3 regions of the Paracidovorax sp. genome follow, and region 3 is predicted to be linked to each of the others. Evidence: predicted binding sites of a transcription regulator. Region 3 holds the regulator's gene; each other region holds the start of a gene.
What was found. Region 3 encodes FNR, which switches genes on or off when oxygen is low (the NO sensors DNR and NnrR bind a similar motif). Its sites were predicted from a motif close to TTGATNNNNATCAA; they were not measured.
Positions count from the first base shown of each region.

Region 1: the regulator FNR is predicted to act here: its motif matches at 2,713-2,726, upstream of azu (azurin).
Region 2: the regulator FNR is predicted to act here: its motif matches at 2,331-2,344, upstream of adhP (alcohol dehydrogenase AdhP).

Region 1 covers NZ_JBXYZY010000021.1:413,361-418,222, forward strand. Annotated here, with positions in the region: partial or broken gene AC3A84_RS08755 (methyl-accepting chemotaxis protein) at 111-1,939, shown strand; gene azu (azurin) at 2,137-2,598, opposite strand; gene AC3A84_RS08765 (IMPACT family protein) at 2,945-3,538, shown strand; gene AC3A84_RS08770 (dihydrolipoyl dehydrogenase) at 3,667-4,862, shown strand, end outside.
Region 2 covers NZ_JBXYZY010000021.1:100,023-104,884, forward strand. Annotated here, with positions in the region: gene AC3A84_RS07430 (NAD-dependent protein deacetylase) at 1-534, shown strand, start outside; gene AC3A84_RS07435 (DUF779 domain-containing protein) at 656-1,084, opposite strand; gene adhP (alcohol dehydrogenase AdhP) at 1,217-2,248, opposite strand; gene adh (aldehyde dehydrogenase) at 2,538-4,058, opposite strand; gene AC3A84_RS07450 (YebC/PmpR family DNA-binding transcriptional regulator) at 4,527-4,862, shown strand, end outside.
Region 3 covers NZ_JBXYZY010000003.1:180,195-185,056, forward strand. Annotated here, with positions in the region: gene ccoG (cytochrome c oxidase accessory protein CcoG) at 1-994, shown strand, start outside; gene AC3A84_RS04660 (FixH family protein) at 1,073-1,357, shown strand; gene AC3A84_RS04665 (hypothetical protein) at 1,386-1,673, shown strand; gene fnr (fumarate/nitrate reduction transcriptional regulator Fnr) at 1,727-2,452, opposite strand; gene hemN (oxygen-independent coproporphyrinogen III oxidase) at 2,664-4,046, shown strand; gene AC3A84_RS04680 (sulfite exporter TauE/SafE family protein) at 4,060-4,791, shown strand.

The DNA of each region.
Region 1 (4,862 bases), on a different contig from region 3:
AGGCAAAACACCAAAAGTGTTCGCAATTTCCTACACGCGCACCTTTTTACTTATGGAAACAATAGCCCCGCACACAAACAAGCGCCTCAGGCGCTCCGAGGACGCTCCCGATGATCACCCCACGCTTCAAAGTCAAGACCCAACTCAGCCTCGCTTTTGGTGCATTGGTGGTCATGGTGCTTGTGGTGGCCGCGCTGTCGCTGCTTTCATTGAGTTCGGCGAACAGCAAGTTCACCGACTACGTGCATGGCATACAGGCGCAGTCCGATCTGGCCAGCAGCATGCGCGACGCGGTCAGTCGGCGCGCCGTCGCCGTGCGGAATCTGGTGCTCGTCACCGAAGCCTCGGATATCGAAAAGGAACTCAAACTGGTACTCCAGGCGGATAAAGACGTGCAGAAAGACTTGGCGGCCCTGACGCAGGCCATCGCGAAAGGCGGCGCCATCCCCGAATCGACCCGCGGCCTGCTGGCCGACCTGACCCGCATCGAATCCGTCTATGGCCCCGTGGCACGTGACATCGTGCGCCTGGCCATGGCCGGCCAGCACCAGGCCGCCGTGGCCAAGATCGATCAGGAATGCCGACCTCTGCTGGCAGAGCTCACGGGCAAGGCCGGGGACTTCGTCGCCGATGCCGGCTTGCGCGCCGCCGAGACCAACAAGGCGACGGTCGAGAGTTTCTCGCAGCAGCGCAGCATCCTGATCGTGGCCTGCGTGGCGGCCCTGGCCATGGCCATCGTTTCGGGGGTGATCATTACCCGCCGGCTCGCGCGCGCGCTGGGGGCGGAGCCCGCCGAGCTGGGCCTGGCGGCGCAGCGCGTCGCCGGAGGCGACCTGAGCCCGCTGGAGAACTTCCACACCATGACGGACGGCAGCGTCATGGCCTCTCTGGCGGCCATGCAGCGCAGCCTGGCCGGCATGGTCGCGCAGGTGCGCAACGCCTCCGACTCCATCGTCACGGGATCGACCGAGATAGCCACGGGTGCCCGCGACCTGAGCATGCGCACCGAACAGCAGGCGAGCGCACTGCAGCAGACCTCCGCCACCATGGAAGAGCTCAGTTCCACCGTCCGCCATAACGCCGACAACGCCCTGCAGGCCAACCAGCTGGCGCAAGGCGCCTCCACCGTGGCACAGCAAGGCGGGGACGCCGTGGGGCAAGTCGTAGTGACCATGCGCGGAATCAACGAAAGCGCGCGCCGAATCTCCGAAATCATCGGCGTGATCGATTCCATTGCCTTCCAGACCAACATCCTTGCACTGAACGCAGCGGTGGAGGCCGCCCGGGCCGGGGAGCAGGGGCGAGGCTTCGCGGTGGTGGCCGGAGAGGTACGCAATCTGGCGCAGCGCAGCGCGCAAGCGGCGCGGGAAATCAAGACCCTCATCACCGACAGCGTGGCACAGGTGGAGACCGGCTCTGCCCTTGTGGAACGTGCGGGCCGAACGATGGAGGAAGTGGTGTCTTCCATCAAGCGCGTGACCGACATCGTGGGCGAGATCAGCGCCGCGAGCAGAGAGCAGAGCAACGGAGTGGCTCAGGTGGGTATCGCCGTGAACCAGATGGACGAAGCCACGCAGCAAAACGCCGCACTGGTCGAAGAAAGCTCCGCAGCGGCCAGCAGCCTTCAGCAGCAGGCGCAGGAGCTCTTCGATGCGGTGTCCACTTTCAAGCTGAAGCCGGCTTCTGTGCCCACCCTGGGCATGGCGCCTCGGTCACTGCGACTGGCCTCACCGCAGAAGTAAACCGGGCGATCACCACTCGCCCGAGGCGCGAACGCGCTGGTCCAGATCGGCCGGCGGCTCGTCGTAGGCAGACAGCAGCGTCGCAGCGGCAGGCCCCGCCTCTGTCGCCCGCACTGGCAGCAGCGCAGCGGTGGCCGGCGACTCCCCCACGAACGACGGGGCAGAGAACAGGCGGGTCAAGGCGAACGGCAGATTGAAGGACAACATGGCGGGCTTCCTGTAGCGGCGCACGGGCGTCGCGGGGTGATGCAGTGCAGACGGTGCAAGTCCGAGCCTAGAAGGCTTCCTGCCGCACCGGTGTAGGCCGTCGCCCCTCTCCTGCTCAACGCCATCCCGCCGTGGTGCCACGGTCACGCCGGCCCGCCGCTGTGGTCGTCATCGCGGCGTCACTGCTTCATTTCGCCAGCGTCAGCGTGCCCTTCATGATGGCTGCATGACCGGGGAAGGAACAGAAGTACGCATACGACTCGCCAGCCTTCAGCGAAGCCACGGGAAACGACACTGCATCGCTCTCGCCGCCCCCCACCAGCTTGGTGTGCGCGATCACGCGTGCATCACCGTCCTTGACGAAATTTTTCGCCGCGCCCGCCGCGATGCCGTCCGTCAGAGCGCCCTGCATGTCGGACGCCTTGGTCAGCACCCAGTTGTGGCCCATGGCTGTCTTGGGCAGCTTGCCGGAATGCTTGAGCTTGACGGTGAACTGCTTGCAGCTGGCGGGCACCGAGATGCTGGCCTTGCTGAACTGCATCGCGTCGTTGCCGTCGATCTCGACGGAGCAGTCGGCCGCACGGGCGGGGCCCGCCACAGCGGCGGCACACAGTGCGACGAGCGCCAGGGGTTTCCAGAAAATTGCCATGTTCTTGTTGCCTTCGTTGAGAGAGAGGATGGCAGGCACGGGGCCTGCGGAAGCGATGGGCGCTTGCACGCAGCCATCGGTCAGGCCATCTTAGGCAGACGGCTCCTGCGGACATTGATGTGGCTCAAGCAGGCGCCTGGCCGATCTGGGACCGGACAGGCTTCGCCTCGCCTTGCCCCCGAACACGAATCCGGATCTGCGTCGCCAGGAGCCGGTACACACGCTCAGCGCAACGCCAAGGCGGCGGCGGCCATCCCGCTGATCTTCGGGCTGCCCGCACCCGGAGCCATCCGGGATCCACGCAAACCCCAAGGCCAGTGGCAACAGGCCCTAGACTTTGCGCCCCATGCCCCAGACCCTGAGCTCCCCCGCATACAGCGAAATCATCATCAAGAAGAGCCGCTTTATCGGCTGCGTGCAGCCCATGGCCGACCGCGCCAGCGCGCAAGCCGCCGTGGATGCGCTCTGGAAGCAGCACCCCGATGCGGCCCATATCTGCTGGGCGCTACTGGCGGGCGGACAGTCCGCCGCCGTGGATGACGGCGAACCCGGCGGCACCGCAGGCCGGCCCATGCTCGACGTGCTGCGCCACCAGGATCTCGAGGGTGTCCTGGCCACCGTAGTGCGCTATTTCGGCGGCGTGAAGCTCGGAGCGGGCGGCCTGGTTCGCGCCTACACCGATACCGTGGCGCAGGCACTGCTCGGCGCCGAGAAGGTGGTCCTCCAGCGCATGGCCACGCTGCAGTGCGAGGTGCCCTACGCACTGGAAGGGCTGCTGCGACGAGAGACCGACGCGACGGGTGCCGAGCTGCTGCAGGTGGAGCACGCCTCGCAGGTGATGCTGCGCCTGCGCCTGCCCCACGCCCAGGCGGATGCGTTCGTGCAGCGCATCAACGATCTGGGCCAGGGCCGGGTCGGCTGGCACCCGGTGCAGGACTGAAGCCACCGGGCTGCCGGCACGGCCTGCCTGCGCAAGCGCAGGGCCTGGCGGCCTACACCGCCGTGCGCTGGCACAGGCCACACTGCCCCATCCAACTCCTTCTCTTCCGCTGGGGAAGAACTGCGTTCATGAGCGACACCCTCGACGTCATCATCATCGGCTCGGGCTCCGCCGGGCTGGCGGCCCTGCGCGAAGTACGCAAGCGCACCGACCGCTACCTCCTCGTCAATGACGGGCCGTGGGGCACCACCTGCGCCCGCGTGGGCTGCATGCCGTCCAAATTGCTGATCGAGGCCGGCAACGCTTTCCACGCGCGGCGCAAGCTGGAAACGCTGGGCATCCGGGGCGCAGACGGCCTTTCGGCGGACCTTGCGGCGGTGTTGCAGCGCGTGCGCTCCGTGCGCGACCGCTTCGTTGACGCCACGCTGCGCTCTACCGACGCGGGCGAGCGGGCCATATCGGGCCGGGCGCGCCTTTTGGACGCGCAGCGTGTCGAAGTGAACGGCACCGTCCACAGCACACGCAACATCGTCATCGCAACCGGCTCACGGCCGGTGGTGCCTGAGCCCTGGCTCGCGTTCGGCGACCGCATCCTGACGACCGACACCCTTTTCGAGCAGCCCAGCCTGGGGCCGCGCATCGCGGTGATCGGCCTCGGGCCGGTCGGCTCCGAGATGGCCCAGGCGCTGGCACGCCTGGGCCTGGAGGTGTCGGCCTTCAGCAAGCAGGGCACCGTAGCGGGACTGAGCGACCCGGAGATCAACAACGCGCTGCTCGACAGCTTCAAGGACGAATTCAGCGTGTACCAGGGCGGCGAGGTCCAGTTGCGGGAGGTGGCCAGCGGCATCGAGGTGACCAACGGCCGCACCACTGTGGTGGTGGACCAGGTGCTGGCCGCTCTGGGCCGCCGCCCCAACGTCGAGCACTTGGGGCTCGACACGCTGGGGCTGGAACTGAACGACAAGGGGCTACCCCCCATCGACCCACGCTCCATGCAGGTGGGCGAGCTGCGCGTCTTTATGGCGGGCGACGTGGACGGCGACCGCTCGCTCCTGCATGAAGCGGCGGATGAAGGCCACATTGCCGGACTGAATGCCATGGCGGATGAGCCCCACCCATTCAAACGCCGCACCCGCCTCGCGATCGCTTTCACCCAGCCCAATGCAGCCGTGATCGGCCGTCGCCATGCGGTTCTGCACAAGCGCCAACAGGAGTCTGAGGCATCGGCCGGCAGCGACTTCGTGACCGGCAGTGTGGACTTCGAGGACCAAGGCCGTGCCCGTGTGGCGCAACGCAACCATGGCCTGCTGCACGTCTATGCCGA
Region 2 (4,862 bases), on a different contig from region 3:
CTGACCCAGAACGTCGACGGCCTGCACGATGCGGCGGGCAGCCGTAGCACGGTCGATCTGCACGGCCGCATCGACACCGTGCGCTGCATGCATTGCGAGGCGCGCATGCCCCGCGCCGCGCTGCAGCAACGCCTGCTGGAGGCCAATCCCGCCTGGGCCCATCTCCAGGCGGAAACGGCGCCCGACGGCGATGCCTATCTGGACGGCCTGGATTTCTCCAGCTTCGCCGTGCCGGCCTGCCCGGCCTGCGGGCAGGGCCCGCTGAAACCCGACGTGGTGTTCTTCGGCGAGAACGTGCCGCGCGAGCGCGTGTTGGCCGCACGCGAGGCCCTGCAGCGCTCCGACGCGGCGCTGGTGGTCGGCTCCTCGCTCATGGTGTATTCAGGCTTTCGCTTCGTACAGGCGGCGTCTGAGGCGGGCAAGCCCATCGCCGCGGTGAACCAGGGCCGCACGCGCGGCGATGCGCTCTTCACTCTCAAGCTGCAAAGCGATGTGGGGCATACGCTGGCGGAGGCCGCAGCGCTCTTGGGCTGACGGAGCCCGCCTTGCTGGCGAGCGAGCTGAAGGCGCAGTCCCCGCGGCGCGGCATTGGTGTCCCGGCGGCGTAACGCGGCAAGGATGTCGGGGCCCCGAAGCGAGCCACGGCAGCTTTCGGTCAGCCCTGCCCGCTCTGCGGCGGGCCCAGCGCTTCAATGGCTGCCCATTCCTCGTCGCCATAGAGCCGCGAGCGTGTAAGAAAGCGCAGGCCGGTGGGCCGCTCCAGCGAGAACATGCCGCCGTTGCCGGGCACCGCGTCGATGATGAGGTGCGTGTGCTCCCAGTACTCGAACTGCGATCGGCTCATGTAGAAGGGCGTGCCGGCGATCTCGCCGAGCAGCACGTCGGAGTCGCCCAGCATGAATTCGCCCTGGGCGAAGCACATGGGCGCGCTGCCATCGCAGCAGCCGCCCGACTGGTGGAACATGAGCGGGCCGTGCTGGGCGCGCAGCCGTTCGATGAGCGCCACGGCTTGTGGCGTGGCGGATACGCGCATGGCCGCCTGGGGTGCGGTGGCCGTGGCTTCCTGCAAGCGGGTGTCTGGCATGGTCTGTCGTCTCCGTGAAGAAGGCCCCGGGTGGGGCCTTTCGTGTTGTGCGGTCCGCCGGTGGAAGCCCGTGCCACGCGCCTTGCTGCAGGCTGCTCCCCGCCCTGGGCGGACGGGAAGCGGGGGCGCGTGTCAGGCCGCCATGTCCAGCACGATACGCCCCTGGATCTGCCCCTTGTGCATGCGGGTGAAGATGTCGTTGATGTTCTCCAGCTTCTCGGTGCTCACCGTGGCCTTGACCTGGCCGCGCGCGGCGAAGTCGAGCGACTCCTGCAGGTCCAGGCGCGTGCCGACGATGGAGCCGCGCACCGTGACGCCGCGCAGCACCATGTCGAAGATGGGCAGCGGGAAATTGCCGGGCGGCAGGCCGTTGAGCGCGACGGTGCCGCCGCGCCGCACCATGCCCAGCGCCTGCTCAAAGGCCTTGGGCGAAACGGCGGTGACGAGCGCGCCGTGGGCGCCGCCGATCTCCTTTTGCAGGTAGGCGGCGGGGTCATTCTTCAGGGCGTTGACGGTGACGCTCGCGCCTAGCTTGCGGGCGAGTTCGAGTTTGTCGTCTTCCACGTCCACGGCAGCCACATTCAGGCCCATGGCTCTGGCGTATTGCACGGCCATGTGGCCCAGGCCGCCGATGCCGGAAATCACGACCCAGTCGCCCGGCTTGGTGTCCGTCACCTTCAGGCCCTTGTAAACCGTGACGCCCGCGCACAGCACGGGTGCGATGTCCACGAAGCTCACGTCCTTGGGCAGGTGGCCTACGAAGTTCGGGTCGGCCAGCGCGTAGTCCGCGAAGCCGCCGTTGACCGAATAGCCGGTGTTGCTCTGCGATTCGCACAGCGTTTCCCAGCCGCCCAGGCAATGGGTGCAGCAGCCGCAGGCCGAATGCAACCACGGTACGCCCACGCGGTCGCCTTCCTTGACGTGCTTGACGTTCTTGCCGATGGCGGCGACGAAGCCCACGCCTTCGTGGCCGGGAATGAACGGCGGGTTGGGCTTGACCGGCCAGTCACCTTCGGCGGCGTGCAGGTCGGTATGGCAGACGCCGGAGGCCTCGATCTTCACGAGGATCTGGTCGTCGGCCGGGGTCGGAACGGGCACCTCTTCGATGGTCAGAGGCTTGCCGAATTCGCGGACGACGGCGGCTTTCATGGTCTTGGCGGTCATGGCTCGGGTTCCTTTTCTTTGGCGCGGAGGGAGTGATCGGGAGGGCCGGCTTTGACCATAAGCCGCCCTCCAGCTGAACCAGCTGACGCAGGTCAAGCCGTCTGCAGAACCGTGAGGGCAACGGTGGGCCCGGTCCCTCGCGCACGGCGCGCCTCTACGGGGGCGGGGGGCAGGCTGCTGCGTTGCCAATCCTCGCCATAGCTGCTGCTATGGCTGCGGCTTGCGCCTTGCAGCCCTTTCCTCACCCATCAGAGCGCCCCGCATCGCGGGGACGGGGGGTCCCGTCGCCTCAGAAGAAGCCCAGCTTGTTGGGGCTGTAGCTCACCAGCAGGTTCTTGGTCTGCTGGTAGTGGTCGAGCATCATCTTGTGGTTTTCGCGGCCGATGCCGGACTGCTTGTAGCCGCCGAAGGCCGCGTGCGCGGGGTAGGCGTGGTAGCAGTTGGTCCACACGCGGCCGGCCTGGATGCCGCGGCCCATGCGGAAGGCACGTGCGCCATCGCGGCTCCACACGCCGGCACCCAGGCCGTAGAGCGTGTCGTTGGCGATTTCCAGCGCTTCTTCTTCGGTCTTGAAGGTGGTGACGGACACCACCGGGCCGAAGATCTCTTCCTGGAAGATGCGCATCTTGTTGTGGCCCTTGAACACCGTGGGCTTGATGTAGTAGCCGCCGGCCAGGTCGCCGCCGAGCATGTTGCGCTCGCCGCCGATCAGGCATTCGGCGCCTTCCTGCTTGCCCAGATCCAGGTACGAGAGGATCTTCTCCAGCTGCTCCTGCGAGGCCTGCGCGCCGATCATGGTGCTCTTGTCGAGCGGGTGGCCCTGGGTGATGGCGGCCACGCGCTTCAGGGCGCGTTCCATGAAACGGTCGTAGATCGATTCCTGGATCAGCACGCGGCTGGGGCAGGTGCAGACCTCGCCCTGGTTCAGCGCGAACATGGTGAAGCCTTCCAGTGCCTTGTCGAAAAAGGCGTCGTCGGCGGCCAGCACGTCCTCGAAGAAGATGTTGGGGCTCTTGCCGCCCAGCTCCAGCGTGACGGGGATGATGTTCTGGCTGGCGTACTGCATGATCAGCCGGCCGGTGGTGGTCTCGCCCGTGAAGGCGATCTTTGCGATGCGGTTGCTGGACGCGAGTGGCTTGCCGGCCTCCAGCCCGAAGCCGTTGACCACGTTCAGCACGCCGGCCGGCAGCAGGTCGTCGATGATTTCCAGCAGCACCAGGATGGAGGCGGGCGTCTGCTCGGCGGGCTTGAGCACCACGCAGTTGCCGGCGGCCAGGGCCGGGGCCAGCTTCCAGACGGCCATCAGGATGGGGAAGTTCCAGGGAATGATCTGGCCGACGACGCCCAGCGGCTCATGGAAGTGGTAGGCCACGGTGTCGTGGTCGATCTCGCTGATGCCGCCTTCCTGGGCGCGCACCGCACCCGCGAAGTAGCGGAAGTGGTCGATGGCCAGGGGAATGTCGGCCGCCATGGTCTCGCGCAGCGGCTTGCCGTTGTCGATGGTTTCCGCCACGGCGATGGTCAGCAGGTTGGCTTCCATGCGGTCGGCGATCTTCAGCAGGATGTTCGCGCGGTCGGTGGTGGAGGTCTTGCCCCAGGCGGCCTTGGCCTTGTGCGCCGCGTCGAGCGCGGCATTCACGTCCTTGTCGTTGGAACGCGGCACCGAGGTGAACACCTGGCCGTTGATCGGCGAGCTGTTCTCGAAATACTGGCCGTCCGCCGGGGGCACCCACTGCCCGCCGATGTAGTTGCCATACTGCTTCTTGTAGGGGTTGGCGATACCGAGGCTTGCGATTTCTGCCATGTTCATGGTGCTTGTCTCCTGGGATGGTTTTCGGTGGAATGCTGCGCGCCGTGGCGCACTCGCACTCCTTCAAGGGCAAGTCGCATGCCAGCGCTTTTCCACTGGGTGTGAAGGGCGGGGCGCTACGGGACAACCCTTGGTTTGAGGCCGCGATCAGGCCCGCTGCGCCGGCACTTCGCGGCTTTGCGACAGAAACGGGGCAGCGAGCGGGGTGTTCCGCCTGTGCCGTGGCACAGTCCGGGTGTGCCACCTGTTCCATTTCTGAACGGTTGCGCCGCGACGCTCCGCCGGCGCACGGCGGGCGGCGACCCAGCCCCTGCCGCGCGCCTAGAATCCCCCGCTACAGCCGGGCAGGCCCACAGAGCGCCTTTGCCCGGTTCAAGACCGGCAAGCCGCCCCACCATCGGGGCGGTCCGCCGCTCGGGGCGCCCTGCGGCAGGCAGGCCCCCGCCATCAATCGCAGGAGGCGCCACCATGGGTGCGCAATGGAAAGCAAAGGGCAAGGCGCAGGTCGCCGATGCCAAGGGCAAGCTGTTCGGCAAGCTCGTCAAGGAAATCATCGTGGCGGCCCGCAGCGGCGCCGATCCGGCCGGCAATTCGCGCCTGCGCCTGGCGATGGAGCAGGCCCGCAAGGCGTCCATGCCCAAGGACACACTCGAGCGTGCGGTGAAGAAGGGCTCGGGCGTGGGCGCCGATGCCGTCGATTACCAGCGCGTGATCTATGAAGGCTTCGCGCCCCACCAGGTTCCGGTGATGGTCGAATGCCTGACCGACAACGTGAATCGCACCGCGCCTGAAATGCGCGTGCTG
Region 3 (4,862 bases):
GGACCGCAGCGGCTGGACGGCAGAGAAGATCGCCAAGAAGAGCACCAAGCAGTTGCTGTGGATCGCCATCGCGGGCTGGACAGGCTTCAGCTTCGTGGGCTACTTCGTGCCCATCCGCCTGCTGGGGGCGGAGCTGTTGGCACTGCAGGGCTCGTGGCAGATCTTCTGGGTGGCGTTCTACGCCCTTGCCACCTACGGCAACGCCGGTTTCATGCGCGAGCAGGTGTGCAAGTACATGTGCCCCTATGCGCGCTTTCAGAGCGCCATGTTCGACAGCGACACGCTGATCGTGACCTATGACCAGGCCCGCGGCGAGCCGCGCGGCCCGCGCAACAAGTCGGTGGCCGACCCTCGGGCGCAGGGGCTCGGCGACTGCATCGACTGCACCCTGTGCGTGCAGGTCTGCCCGGTGGGGATCGACATCCGCAACGGCCTGCAGTACGAGTGCATCGGCTGCGGCCTGTGCGTGGATGCCTGCAATACCGTGATGGACAAGATGCGCTATGCGCCGGGCCTGATCCGCTTTTCGACCCAGAACGGCGTGGAGCGCCGCTGGAGCCAGCCGCAGATACTGCGTCGCGTGCTGCGCCCGCGCGTGCTGATCTACAGTGCGGTGCTGGTGCTGCTGTGCATCGGCATGCTGGCCAGCCTGGTGGGGCGTACGCCGCTCAAGGTGGACGTGGTGCGCGACCGCGCCGCGCTCTCGCGCATCGTGGCCGGCGGCCGGCTGGAGAACGTTTACCGTCTGCAGATCATGAATGCCACCGAGGGGCCCCAGCGTTACCGTATCGGCGCGCGAGGCCTGACAGGGCTGGAGGTCGCCTCCGAGCCCGAGGTGGAGGTGGGCCCGGCCGAGGCGCGCTGGGTGGCCGTGCGGCTGCAGGTGCCCTACGGCTCGGCCGAGCCGGGGTCGCACCCGGTGTATTTCGAGGTGCGCGCCCAGGGAGCAGCGGCGCAGGTGTCCGAAAAGTCGGTGTTTCTGGTGCCGCGCTGATGGCCGTGCCCCCAAGCGATCGTCAATAGGTACAAGGTTCTTGGTGAAGCGGACTGTGCGCCGCGAAGGAGTGTGAGCATGACCCCCATCGTTTCATCCGCCGGGCAGCCAGCCGGGCCCGTGTCCCAGCCCTGGTGGCGCTACGGCCATGTGTGGCTCATCATCGCGGGGCCGGCCATCGTGGTGGTCGCAGGCCTGGTGACGCTCTGGCTGGCACTGAGTCGACCCGATCCGGTGCTGGCAGAGGACTACTACCAGCGCGGGCTCGACATCAACAAGACGCTGCGCCAGGACGCCGCCGCCATGGTGCCGGCCCTCAAGGGCCGCAACCATGCGGCCACGCCTGTGCAGGATCGGCCCTGAGCACGTCTCGCGCGAAGGAGAAGACACCATGCTGAAACAGCGACTGATGTGGATCGCCTGGCCCGCCTTTTTGATGGCGGGCGTGATGGAGATGGTCGTCTTTGCCTGTGTGGATCCGCAGGCGCTGCACTGGGCGGACCAGCCGCTCGCGCTCTCGCGCGAAGGGGTCTATACCCTGGCGTTCTTCGTGTTCTGGGCCATCATCATGCTGTCCGGCGCACTCACCACCTTGCTGTCGCTCTCGCCCTTCGAGATCAACCGTTGCCCGGTGCCGGAATGCGAGCGGCCCGCAGACTGCGCGAAATACCCGCGCTAGCACGGCAGCGCGCGCGCACCTGGCGCCCAGTGGGTGTTAGGAGGGGTGTCGCTTCAGTGGCAGGCCTGGTTCTGGCTGTTGACGATGCGCTTGAGCGCCTCTGTGTCGAGGATGCGCACATGGCGCTGCTTCACCTCGACGATGCCTTCCTCGACGAACTTCGAGAAGGTGCGGCTCACGGTCTCGAGCTTCAGGCCCAGGTAGCTGCCGATTTCCTCGCGCGTCATGCGCAGCACCAGTTCGGACTGCGAGAAGCCGCGGGCATGCAGACGCTGCACCAGGTTCAGCAGGAAGGCCGCCAACCGCTCCTCGGCGCGCATGCTGCCCAGCAGGAGCATCACGCCGTGCTCGCGCACGATCTCGCGGCTCATGATCTTGTGCACATGGTTCTGCAGGGCCGTGACCTCGCGCGACAGTTCTTCGATGCGGTCGAAGGGCATGACGCAGACCTCGGCATCTTCCAGCGCGACGGCGTCGCAGCTATGGTGGTCGTTCACGATGCCGTCCAGGCCAATGATCTCGCCGGCCATCTGGAAGCCTGTCACCTGGTCGCGGCCGTCCTCCGTGGCCACGCAGGTCTTGAAGAAGCCGGTGCGGATGGCGAAGAGCGAAGTGAAGGCCTCGCCATTGCGGAACAGAGTTCCCCCGCGCTTGACCTTGCGGCGCACGGCGACGATCTCGTCGATCCGTTGCAGCTGCTGCTCGTTCAGGCCCATGGGCATGCACAGTTCGCGCAGGTTGCAGTTGGAGCAGGCCACTTTGATGGTTTGCGGATTCATATGCACGGAGCTCCTGTAGTGGCTTCGTCGCATCGGGCGAACCGGCGACGGTCGTGCGGTACGGCCCAGGGGCCCTATCGCACAAGAGGTTTCAATTCATTGACGTCTCTGCTGATTGTCTCAGCGCGCTTGCAGACATCGCTTGATGCACATCAAGGACGGCCGAGGGGCCCTGCGGCAAAGTTCGGAGCCGGACCCCAAGGAATTCCTCATGAATGCTGTCACTCCCGAGCTACTGCGTCGCTTCGACGTGCCAGGGCCACGCTACACCTCCTATCCGACGGCGGACCGGTTCGTCGAGGCATTCGGGCAGGACGAGTATGTCCTCGCGTTGCAGCAGCGGCGCGCCGGAGCAGCCTCGATGGCGCTTCCGCTCTCCCTTTATGTGCATATTCCGTTCTGCGAATCGCTCTGCTATTACTGCGCTTGCAACAAGATCATCACGCGCCACCCCGAGCGCGCCACCACCTACTTGCGCTATTTGAGCCGCGAGATTGACCTGCACACCGCGCAGTGCGGGGTGGGGCAGCCCGTAAGCCAGCTGCACCTGGGCGGCGGCAGCCCCACCTTCCTGCCGGATGCGGCGCTGCGCGAACTCATGGCCATTTTGCGGCGCAGCTTCGCGCTGGTGCCGGGCGGTGAATACTCGATCGAGGTGGATCCGCGCACCGTGACCGAGGAGCGCCTGGCCGTGCTGGCCGAGCTGGGCTTCAACCGCCTGAGCTTCGGCGTGCAGGACTTCGACCCCGAAGTGCAGAAGGCCGTCCACCGGGTACAGCCCTCTGCCCAGGTGTTCAGCCTCGTGGAGGCCGCCCGGCGCCTCGGCTTCGAGTCGATCAATGTCGATCTGATCTACGGCCTGCCCCGCCAGACGCCCGAGTCCTTCGACCGTACGCTGGAGCAGATCGCGCTGCTGCGGCCAGACCGCATCGCCCTCTACGCCTATGCCCACCTGCCGGAGCGCTTCAAGCCGCAGCGGCGCATCGTCACGGCCGAGCTGCCGCAGGCTTCTGCCAAGGTGTCCATGCTCTCGCGCTCGCTCCAGTCCTTGGGCGACGCAGGCTATGTGTATGTAGGCATGGACCATTTCGCTTTGCCGCACGATCCTTTGGCCGTGGCCAAGCGCCAGGGCCGGCTGCATCGCAATTTCCAAGGCTACAGCACCCAGCCCGACTGCGACCTGATTGGCCTCGGCGTCTCGGCCATCGGCCGCGTGGGTGCCACCTACAGCCAGAACGCCAAGACGCTGGACGAGTACTACGACTTCCTCGACCAGGGCCGGCTGCCGGTGGTGCGGGGGCTCGCACTCACCCGCGACGACCTGGTACGCCGTGCCGTCATCATGGCGCTGATGTGCCAGGGCGAGGTGCTGTTCGAGCCCATGGAGCAATCCTGGCTGATCGATTTCCGCCGGTATTTCGCCGCCGAGATCGAGCAACTGCACGATCTGCAGGAGCAGGGGCTGGCGACGGTGACAGACGACGCCATCACGGTCACGCCCATGGGCTGGTTCTTCGTGCGCGGCGTGGCCATGGTGTTCGACCGCCATCTGCAGGTGGACCGCAACCGCGCGCGGTTCTCTCGCATCATCTGACGGCCACCCACCCATGCTGGCAACTACCGCCTGGACCGCCCTGGCCATGGGCCTTCTGGGCGGGCCGCACTGCCTGGCCATGTGTGCCGCGCCGTGCGGGGCGATCACCCGCTCGTCAGTGAGTGGGGCCGCTGAGGCCCCTGCGGCAGAGCACGTGCTGAGGCGCCTGGAGCGGCCATCGCTCTCGCGCACCGCGCTTTTCCATGCCGGACGCATCGCGGGCTATGCGACGGCTGGCGCGCTGGCCGCGACGGCCATGGACCGGCTCGCTTGGCTGACTCAGCAGACCTCTGCGCTCAAGCCGGCTTGGACGCTGCTGCATGTCGCCGTGCTGGCCTGGGGGCTGTTGATGCTGCTGCAGGCGCGTCAGCCGGCCTGGATCGAGCGGGCTGGGCGCGGCGCGTGGCGTCGGGTGGCTCCGGCGGTAGGGCGGCGGGGCGGGGCGCTGGCCGCAGGCGGTGCGTGGGCGCTCATGCCCTGCGGCTTGCTGTACTCGGCGCTGCTCGTGGCTGCGCTCTCCGGCAGCGTGGGGGCCGGGGCGGCCACCATGGCGCTCTTTGGTCTGGGCGGCACCGTGTGGCTGCTGGCCGGGCCCTGGGCCTGGGGGCGGTTGCGCAGCCGGATCGACCAGGCCCGCGGCGGTTGGGGCACGCGCCTGTCGGGGCTGCTGCTGTGTGGGGTCGCGGCGTGGGCGCTGTGGCTGGATCTGAGCCATTCGTCGCCCGGATTGTGGTGCCTTCCATAGCGTTTGGCTATCGGATTTCGGTCTGGGTGTGGTTGTCTGAAGAGGCGTAGTGGGCATGTTGCCAACCCGAG